Regions from separate parts of the Micrococcus sp. SL257 genome, predicted to be linked through region 3. Evidence: predicted binding sites of a transcription regulator. Region 3 holds the regulator's gene; each other region holds the start of a gene.
What was found. Region 3 encodes HrcA, which represses chaperone genes, less so after heat shock. Its sites were predicted from a motif close to TTNGCACTCGNNNNNNNCGAGTGCNAA; they were not measured.
Positions count from the first base shown of each region.

Region 1: the regulator HrcA is predicted to act here: its motif matches at 1,534-1,560, upstream of groES (co-chaperone GroES).
Region 2: the regulator HrcA is predicted to act here: its motif matches at 1,271-1,297, upstream of groL (chaperonin GroEL).

Region 1 is NZ_CP113053.1:1,040,874-1,044,116, reverse strand. Features, by position in the region: gene groL (chaperonin GroEL) at 1-952, opposite strand, end outside; gene groES (co-chaperone GroES) at 1,061-1,357, opposite strand; gene OVA32_RS04960 (hypothetical protein) at 1,992-2,969, shown strand; gene OVA32_RS04955 (ABC transporter ATP-binding protein) at 3,175-3,243, opposite strand, start outside.
Region 2 is NZ_CP113053.1:2,481,615-2,484,857, reverse strand. Features, by position in the region: gene OVA32_RS11520 (DUF3263 domain-containing protein) at 1-152, shown strand, start outside; gene OVA32_RS11515 (LytR C-terminal domain-containing protein) at 156-1,112, shown strand; gene groL (chaperonin GroEL) at 1,431-3,062, shown strand; gene OVA32_RS11505 (DUF4031 domain-containing protein) at 3,173-3,243, opposite strand, start outside.
Region 3 is NZ_CP113053.1:1,520,978-1,524,220, reverse strand. Features, by position in the region: gene dnaJ (molecular chaperone DnaJ) at 1-947, opposite strand, end outside; gene hrcA (heat-inducible transcriptional repressor HrcA) at 1,023-2,036, opposite strand; gene OVA32_RS07015 (DUF3097 family protein) at 2,208-3,068, shown strand; gene OVA32_RS07010 (DUF4870 domain-containing protein) at 3,163-3,243, shown strand, end outside.

The DNA of each region.
Region 1 (3,243 bases), 480 kb from region 3:
GAGCGGAGCCGAGCACGTCCAGGTCGGCCTGCTCGAGCTTCATGCCGAGGTCCGGGGAGACGACCTGGGCGCCGGTGAGGATCGCGATGTCCTGCATCATGGCCTTGCGGCGGTCGCCGAAGCCCGGGGCCTTGACGGCCACGACGTTCAGGGTGCCGCGGATCTTGTTCACCACGAGGGTGGACAGGGCCTCGCCCTCGATGTCCTCGGCGATCACGAACAGCGGCTTGTTGGCCTGCAGGACCTTCTCCAGCAGGGGCAGCAGCTCCTGCACGTTGGAGATCTTGCCCGAGTTGATCAGGACGTAGGCGTCCTCGAGCACGGCCTCCTGACGCTCGGCGTCGGTGACCATGTACGGGGACAGGAAGCCCTTGTCGAACTGCATGCCCTCGGTGACGTCCAGCTCGGTGGAGGTCGTGGAGGACTCCTCGATGGTGATGACGCCGTCGGTGCCGACCGTGTCGAACGCGCGGGCCAGCAGCTCGCCGACCTCGTCGTTCTGGGCCGAGATGGCGGCCACGTGGGCCACCTCCTGGCCCTCAACCGGGCGGGCGTTCTCCTGCAGGCGCTGCTCGACGGCGGCCACGGCCACCTCGATGCCCTTCTTGACCTCGCCCGGCGCGGCGCCGGCGGCGACCTGGCGCATGCCCTCGTTCACGAGCGCCTGGGCCAGCACGGTGGCGGTGGTGGTGCCGTCGCCCGCGATGTCGTTGGTCTTGGTGGCGACCTCCTTGGCGAGCTGGGCGCCCATGTTCTCGTACGGGTCCTCCAGCTCCACCTCACGGGCGATCGTGACGCCGTCGTTGGTGATGGTGGGGGCGCCCCACGCCTTGTCGAGCACCACGTTGCGGCCCTTGGGGCCGAGGGTGACCTTGACGGTGTCGGCGAGCTTGTCGATGCCGGCCTGGAGGGCGCGGCGTGCGTCGTCGTTGAAAGCCAGCTGCTTGGCCATGACGGACGCTCCTTTCGTTCAGGGAGTCAGGGGGTGCGGGGACGCGAGGGGCCCGGGGCGCGCGCACCGGTGCGGTGCGCGCCGCTCACCGGGCCCGTCGCGGCGGGGTCACTTGGTGACGACGGCCAGCACGTCGCGGGCGGAGAGCACCAGGTACTCCTCGCCGCCGACCTTGACCTCGGTGCCGCCGTACTTGGAGTACAGCACCACGTCACCCTCGGCGACGTCGACCGGCACGCGGTTGCCGTTCTCCGCGACCCGGCCCGGGCCCACGGCCACGACCTGGCCCTCCTGCGGCTTCTCCTTGGCGGTGTCCGGGATCACGAGGCCCGACGCGGTGGTCTGCTCGGCCTCCAGGGGGCGGACAACGATGCGATCCTCGAGGGGCTTGATGGAGACAGACATGCTGCACACTCCTTCTTCGTCGACGTGCGGCTCCGGCGGGCTCGCCGGTCCGCTGATGCTGTGGTCTGCGGGTGCGCCACGGGCGTCAGACCCTCCGTCGTCGCGGTGCCGGACGGTCCACCTCGGGCATTGGCACCCGGTACCCCCGAGTGCCAGTCCAGACTCTACTCCGGGTTCTGGCACTCCTTCAACATGAGTGCCAGCCGTGTCCCCGCCGTCCGCCGCGGGCGGAGGCGTGGGGCGCGGTGCGGTGGGGCACCGTGGGGCGGCGGGTGGGGCGGGTTCCGAGCCCAAGAGCACGCGGAGTGGTCACGACGGCGGCCCGCAACCTGTCCCTCCCCCACTCCCCACCCTCCCCCCTCCCCCCTCCGTGGGCAGAAACCGCACCCCCGCCCATCGCGTGGGCAGCATCCGCAGGTTTTCGGTCTCCGTGGGCAGAAGCGCCCTCTCTTCTGCCCACGGATGTTGCGTGGGCGGAACTCCTCGCAGTTCTGCCCACCGAGCCATGACGACGTCGTCCCGGCGGGACAACCGGCCGCCGCCGAGTCCTGCACAGCCGGCCCACCCCGCGCCGGTGTGCACAGACACGCGGCCCGCCCGGCCGCCGTCGGGCCGACCGCGTCAAGGTCGACCCATGTCCTTCGCCCCCGATCTCCCCCTCGTCCCCGTCTTCACCACCCGCGACGTGCTCGAACGCGGTCTGCCGCCCAGCCGGGTGCGGCGGTCCGACGTCCTCCGCCTCGCCCGCGGCATCCACCGTCGCCGTGACATGCCGCTGCGCACCTGGGAGTCGGCCGGGCTCCCGCCGCCGCACCACGGGGTCGGCCTCGACCTGCTGACCGCCCTCCTGCGGTCCCGTCCCGACGCCGTTCTCTCCCACGAGACGGCGGCGCACCTCCACGGCCTCCCGCTTCCCCCGGGCGGGGCCACGCGACGCGCCGCCGTCGAGATCACGTTGCACCGCGGCACCGCACGGGCGCGGATCCCCGGCGTCATGGAGCACCGCAGACCCCTGCCCGCCGGCCACGTCACCTCCGTGCTCGGGCTACGGGTGACGACGCCGGAACGGACCTGGCTCGATCTGTGCTCGATCGGCCACCCCTGGGACGAGGCATCCCTCGTGTCGGCGGGTGACCACCTGGTCCGTCACCCCTGGTCCCCGCGCGGCCGGCGGCCTCCCATCACCACGGTCACCGCGCTGCACGAGGAGATGCGGCCGCTCGGGCGGTTCGTCGGAAGACCGCGGGCGACGGCGGCGCTCGAGCGCGTACGGGTGGGTGCCGACTCGCCGCAGGAGACCCGGCTGAGGCTGGCGCTCGTCGAGGCGGGGCTGGGCGAGCCGACGCTGCAGCACGTGTTCGACCCCGGGCGGCGGGACGCCCCCGAGGCCGATCTGTGGTTCGAGGACTGCCGGCTCGTCCTCCAGTACGACGGCGAGGTGCACCGGAGTGCCGAGCAACACGCCCGGGACGCCCGGCGAGACCAGTACTACGCGGAGCGTGGGCAGATGACCCTGCACGTCACGGGCCGGGACGTCGGCGAGGGATATGCGCGGGTGATCGAGGCCGTCCTCAGACGACGGGCACAGGTCTCGAACGGCTGGGATGCCTGACGTCGTCGTCGCGTATGGCCCTGCCGTCCATGCGCAGGGGTTCCGTGGGCAGAAGCGAGGGTGCTTCTGCCCACGGAACCTGGAAACACGCGGGTCCTGCCCCCGGAAGGCGAGACCCGGCGGGTTCTGCCCACGGAACGCTCGCGTCGGCCGGGCACCCGACCCCCGCCCGGACCGACCCGGGCCGGCCTCACCGTCGCCCCGCTCAGTAGTACACGGCCAGCGGCCCGTGCGGTCCGTCCACCACGCTGCAGGGGGTCTTGAAGATCCGCTC
Region 2 (3,243 bases), 960 kb from region 3:
TGTTGAACGGATTGCTGGACCGTGAGGCCGCCCTGGCCTACCGACCCCTGCTGGTCACGCGGCTGCTGCGCAAGCGCGGCACCCGCAGCCGGGCCCGGAGGGGACCCGCGGATCCGGCGCCGTCCACGCCCGCTTCCCGCCAGGAGAACTGACCCATGGCCTACCAGCCCGACCGCTTCGACGAGGTCCCCGAGTACACGGACCAGCGCGGCGCGCACCGCGAGTCCTTCGCCGCTGCCGGCGCGACCGCCGCGGGCGGGGGTCGCCGCCTGAGCCCGCTGCTCTGGGTGGCCGGCCTCGTCCTGCTCGCCGGCCTGTTCGTGGGCGTCGTCCTGCCGTGGCTCACCGGCGACCGCTCCGAGCCCGTCGCCGCCGAGAGCTCGACGACGGCCCCGGCGGTCGAGCCGTCGACGTCGGCGTCGTCCGAGTCCTCCTCGGCGTCCTCCGCGTCGGCGTCGACTGCATCCGCGACCGAGTCCGCCACCCCGTCCGAGGACACGGCGGAGGCGTCCCGTTCCGCGGCTGCGGCCGCGGCTGAGTCCTCGCGGGTGGCGCAGGAGGCGGCCGCCGCAGAGGCCGCCGAGTCGTCCCAGGCTGCCGCGTCGTCCCGGGCCGCCGCGGAGGCACAGGCGGCGGAGGCCTCGCGTTCCGAGGCCGCCGCGCAGTCCGCAGAGGCGTCCCGGTCGGCGGCGGCCGTCCAGGCGGCGGAGTCCTCGCGCGCCGCCGCGTCCCGTTCGGCCGCCGCGGCGGAGGCCTCGCGCTCGCAGTCCGCGGCCGCGTCGAGCTCTCGTGCGGCCGCGCAGTCTGCGGCCGCGTCGAGCTCTCGTGCAGCCGCGCAGTCCGCGGCCGTGCGCGGCACCCACGTCACCGTGTACAACGCGACCCGCACCCAGGGCCTCGCCGCCTCCTACGCGCAGCGGCTCACGGGCGCCGGCTACACCTCGGTGGACGCGAAGAACTGGAGCGGCTACGGCATCCAGTCCTCCACCGTCCTGTACAACGGCTCGGCCAACAAGGCCGCCGCCGAGGCGGTCGGCAAGGAGCTCGGCTTCCCGGTCATGCAGACCCCGAACCTGCAGGTGAACGGTATCGCGGTGGTCGTCACCAGCTGATCCGCCCGTCGTGCGGCCGTGCCGGCCGCGCACCCTTTCCGGCCCCCGGCGGGGCGCCTTCCGAGGCGTTCTGCCGGGGGCCGTCCGCCGTCCGCGGAAGGGCGGGCCCCGCACTGCGGACCCTTTGCACTCTCCCGGTGCGAGTGCTCATAATGGGGTTAGCACTCCGAAGGCGCGACTGCCAGCCGTACCCCGGTCGGCCCGGCGCCGTGGAGGAGGACCTGTCCACCGGTGAGGCCCCCAGGGGCCGTCCGTCGCGGGCACCGGCGCGGGTCAGCCACCAGCAGTAGGAAGCCGACGTCCAGAAAGGACCTGCACATGGCCAAGACCATCGCATTCGACGAAGAGGCCCGCCGCGGCCTGGAGAAGGGCCTGAACACCCTGGCCGACGCCGTGAAGGTGACCCTCGGCCCCCGCGGCCGCAACGTGGTGCTGGAGAAGAAGTGGGGCGCCCCCACCATCACCAACGACGGCGTCTCCATCGCCAAGGAGATCGAGCTCGAGGACCCGTACGAGAAGATCGGCGCGGAGCTCGTCAAGGAGGTCGCCAAGAAGACCGACGACGTCGCCGGCGACGGCACCACCACCGCCACCGTGCTGGCCCAGGCGCTGGTCCGCGAGGGCCTGCGCAACGTGGCCGCGGGCGCCGACCCGCTGTCCCTGAAGCGCGGCATCGAGAAGGCCGTGGAGGCCGTCACCTCCGAGCTGCTCTCCGCCTCCCGCGAGATCGAGACCAAGGACCAGATCGCGGCCACCGCCTCGATCTCCGCCGCGGACAAGCAGATCGGCTCCCTCATCGCCGAGGCCCTGGACAAGGTCGGCAAGGAGGGCGTCATCACCGTCGAGGAGTCCAACACCTTCGGCCTCGAGCTCGAGCTCACCGAGGGCATGCGCTTCGACAAGGGCTACATCTCCGGTTACTTCGTGACCGACGCGGACCGCCAGGAGGCCGTCCTCGAGGATCCCTACATCCTCATCGTCAACTCGAAGATCTCCTCCGTGAAGGACATGGTGGCGATCCTCGAGAAGGTCATGCAGTCGGGCAAGCCGCTGCTGATCATCGCCGAAGACGTCGAGGGCGAGGCCCTGGCCACCCTCGTGGTCAACAAGATCCGCGGCACCTTCAAGTCCGTGGCCGTGAAGGCCCCGGGCTTCGGTGACCGCCGCAAGGCCATGCTCGCCGACATCGCCATCCTCACCGGCGGCCAGGTCATCTCCTCCGAGGTGGGCCTGTCCCTGGAGAACGCGACCCTCGACCTGCTGGGCACCGCCCGCAAGGTGGTCGTCACCAAGGACGAGACCACCATCGTGGAGGGTGGCGGCGACGCCGAGCAGATCGCCGGCCGCGTGGCCCAGATCCGCTCCGAGATCGAGAACACCGACTCGGACTACGATCGCGAGAAGCTGCAGGAGCGCCTCGCCAAGCTGGCCGGCGGCGTGGCCGTCATCAAGGCCGGCGCGGCCACCGAGGTGGAGCTCAAGGAGCGTAAGCACCGCATCGAGGACGCCGTGCGCAACGCCAAGGCCGCCGTGGAGGAGGGCATCGTCGCCGGCGGCGGCGTGGCCCTGATCCAGGCCGGCGCCAAGGCGTTCGGCGGCCTGCAGCTCGAGGGCGACGAGGCCACCGGCGCGAACATCGTGAAGGTCGCCATCGAGGCCCCGCTGAAGCAGATCGCCTTCAACGCCGGCCTGGAGCCCGGCGTCGTGGCGGACAAGGTCAAGACCCTCGACGACGGTCACGGCCTGAACGCCGCCACCGGCGAGTACGAGGACCTGCTGGCCGCCGGCATCAACGACCCGGTGAAGGTGACCCGCTCGGCCCTGCAGAACGCCGCGTCCATCGCGGGCCTGTTCCTGACCACCGAGGCCGTCGTCGCGGACAAGCCCGAGAAGGCCGCCGCCGGCGCCGAGGGCATGGACCCGATGGGCGGCATGGGCGGCATGATGTGATCAGCCGCTGAGCCGGCCCGGCCCGTTCGGGCGCCCAGCCAGCGAGGCCCGTCTCCCCGTCCGGGGAGGCGGGCCTCGCCGCGTCCGGGGCCGGCACCGGGGCGCCCCGCTCAGGCCGACAGCGCGGCTCGTTCCGCCGCCAGGTTGCGGCGGGCGGCGGCCTCCCAGCGCGTTCGGCCGG
Region 3 (3,243 bases):
CGGCCGACGCCCAGGCCGTGGAGGACCTCGACGTGGCCGGACTGCACGCCCGGGTCCAGGCTGACGGACTGCTTGCCGTCCAGGGTGTCCAGCGTGACGGTGGTGCCCAGGGCCGCGGCGGCCATGGGGACGGTCACGGTGGTGGCCAGGTGGTCGCCCTCGCGGCGGAAGGTCTCGTCCGGGCGGACCGCGATCTCCACGTAGAGGTCCCCGTTCGGGCCGCCGCCCGGGCCGGCCTCGCCGCGGCCGGCGAGGTGGATGCGGGTGCCGTCGTCCACGCCCGCGGGGATGCGCAGGGTCAGCGGCGTCCGGGTGCGGACGCGGCCCTGCCCGTCGCACTCGTGGCAGGGCGTCGGGATGACGGTGCCGAACCCCTGGCAGGCGGGGCAGGCCTCGGTGGCCATGACGGTGCCCAGCAGCGACCGCACGGGGCGCTGGATCATGCCGTGGCCGTGGCAGGTCTGGCAGGTCTCCGGCTGGGTGCCGGGCTCGCAGCACGAGCCCTCGCACCGATCGCAGCGCACGGCCGTGTCCAGCTCGATGGTCTGCTCGCCGCCGAAGACGGCGTCGCGCAGGTCGATCCGCGCGGTCACCAGGGCGTCCTGGCCGCGGCGGGCGCGGCTGGCGGGGCCGCCGCGGCCGCCCTGGCCGGCGGCGTTCATGAAGGTCTCGAAGATGTCGGCGAAGCCCCCGAAGCCGCCCGCCCCGCCGAAGCCGCCCGGGAAGCCGGCCTGGCCGTTCTCATTGCCCGTCGTGTCGTACGCCCGACGCCGGCCCTCGTCCGAGAGCACCTCGTAGGCGTGGGAGATGCGCTTGAACTGCTCGGCCGCCTCCGGGTCGGGGTTGACGTCCGGGTGGTGGGTGCGCGCGAGCTTGCGGTAGGCGCGGCGGATCTCCTCGGTGCTGGCGTCACGGCTGACGCCGAGCGTCTCGTAGTGGTCGGTCACGGTGGGGATTCCTCTCGGGGAGAGCGGGACGTGGGGCGATGCGGGACGGGGCCCGCCAGGACGCGCGGAGGCGCGTCAGGTGGTCAGGATGCGGGAGAGATAGCGGGCGATCGCCCGGACGGCGGCCATGGTGCCCGGATAGTCCATCCGGGTCGGGCCGATGACACCGACCTTCGCCACGGCGCCGGGGCCGTAGGCGGCCGCGACCACCGAGGTGTCCGCGAGCGATCCGGCGTTCTCGGAGCCGATCCGCACGGACACCCCGTGGGCGTCCTGCTCCATCTCCGTGAGCAGGCGCAGCAGCACCACCTGCTCCTCGAGCGCCTCCAGGATCGGCCCGATGGACGCGCCGAAGTCCCCCGGGGAGCGGGCCAGGTTGGCGGTGCCGGCCAGGACGATGCGGTCCTGCCGGCCGGCCTCGAGCAGGTCGTGGACGGCCGCGGCCACGAGGGCGGCGGACTGCCGGTGCTCCGGGCGGACCCGGGTGACGACGTCGTCCACCACGGTGGCCGCCTGCACCGGACCGAGCCCCAGCAGGGCGTCCAGCAGGAGGCCGCGGAGCACGGACAGCTCCGCCTCCTCGACCGGACGGTCCAGCACGGCGTGCCGCTGGTCCACCCGCCCCGTGGACAGGATGAGGACCACGAGCACGCGCGTGGGCGCGAGGGAGACCAGTTCGAGGTGGCGGATCGTGGAGCCGTCCTCGTGGGGGAACTGCGCGACGGCGACCTGCTGGGTCAGCTGGGCCAGGAGGCGCACCGTGGACTCCATCATGTGCTCGGTGTCCGTCTCCGGATCCAGCAGGGTCCGCACGGCCCGGCGCTCGGCCGGGGACAGCGGTTTCACCTCGGAGAGGCGGTCGACGAACACGCGGTAGCCCTTGTCCGTGGGGACGCGCCCGGCGGAGGTGTGCGGGGCCACGATGAGGCCCTCCTCCTCGAGCGCCGCCATGTCGTTGCGCACGGTCGCGGAGGACACGCCCAGGGCGTGCCGTTCCACGAGCGCCTTGGAGCCCACGGGCTCGCGCAGCGCCACGTAGTCCTCCACGATCGCCTGGAGCACCTGCAGGCGGCGGGGCTGCTCCGACATCTCGGTCCTCCTCTGGTCCGTCGGGATCCGGGGCGACCCCGGAGGTGCCCCTGGCTGGCACTCCGGCGGGTCAAGTGCCAATGCTACCGTCCGACCCGGGGGGACGACCCGACCGGCCCGCACGGCTTCGCTCACGGTGATCGCCCGCCCCCGTTGCTACCGTGCTCTCCCATGGACTGGAGCAGCTGGGGCCCCGCGGGCCACGACGACCTGACGCGCCGCCCCGCCCGGACCGTCCCCGATGTGCCCGCCACCCCCGGCACGGTGGTCGAGGACGTGGCCTCCGGCTTCACCGGGGCCGTGATCGGCATCGAGCGCTCCGGCGGCGTGCACGTGGTGGTCCTGGAGGACCGCCGCGGCGTGCGCCGCGGCTTCCCCCTCGGCGGCGGCTTCTGGATCGACGGCGAGCCCGTGACCCTGGTCCCCCCGACCGCCGCGGCCCCGGCGGCGCCGGCCCGCACCGCCTCCGGCTCGCGACGGGTCGAGGGGGCGCGGGCCCGCACCGCCCGCGCCTCTCGCATCTGGGTGGAGGGCGTGCACGACGCCGAGCTGGTGGAGAAGGTGTGGGGCGAGGACCTGCGCCTCGAGGGCATCGTCGTGGAGCCCCTGCACGGCGTGGACGACCTCGCCGGGGCGATCCGTGCGTTCGCCCCCGGTCCGCGGCGCCGGCTCGGGATCCTCGTGGACCACCTCGTCACCGGGTCCAAGGAGGAGCGCCTCGCGGCCGAGGCCATGCGCGTGCCGGGGGCCGCGGGCAACGTGCTCATCCTCGGTCACCCCTACGTGGACGTCTGGCAAGTCATCAAGCCCTCCGTCCTCGGCATCCCCGCGTGGCCCGTCGTGCCGAAGGGGCAGGACTGGAAGACGGGGATCCTGCGGGGACTGGGCTGGCCGCACGGGAGCAAGGAGGCCACGGGGCTGGGGTGGAAGCGGCTGCTCTCCCACGTCACCACGTACGCGGACCTCGAGCCGTCCCTGCTGGGCCGCGTGGAGGAGCTCATCGACTTCCTCACCGCCGCACCCGAGCACTGATCTCGGCGCGGCCCCCGCCCGCCCGCGCTATGCTGGCCCATGCCGTGCGCCCGGTCCCCGGCGCGCGGGTCCCGCGATCCAGGAGGAGCCCCTCGTGAACACCCGCGCGCAGCCCGACGCCGGCCGCACCGGCCACGGCCCGCCCGCCTGGCTCGTCTCGGCCGGCGGCCGCGGC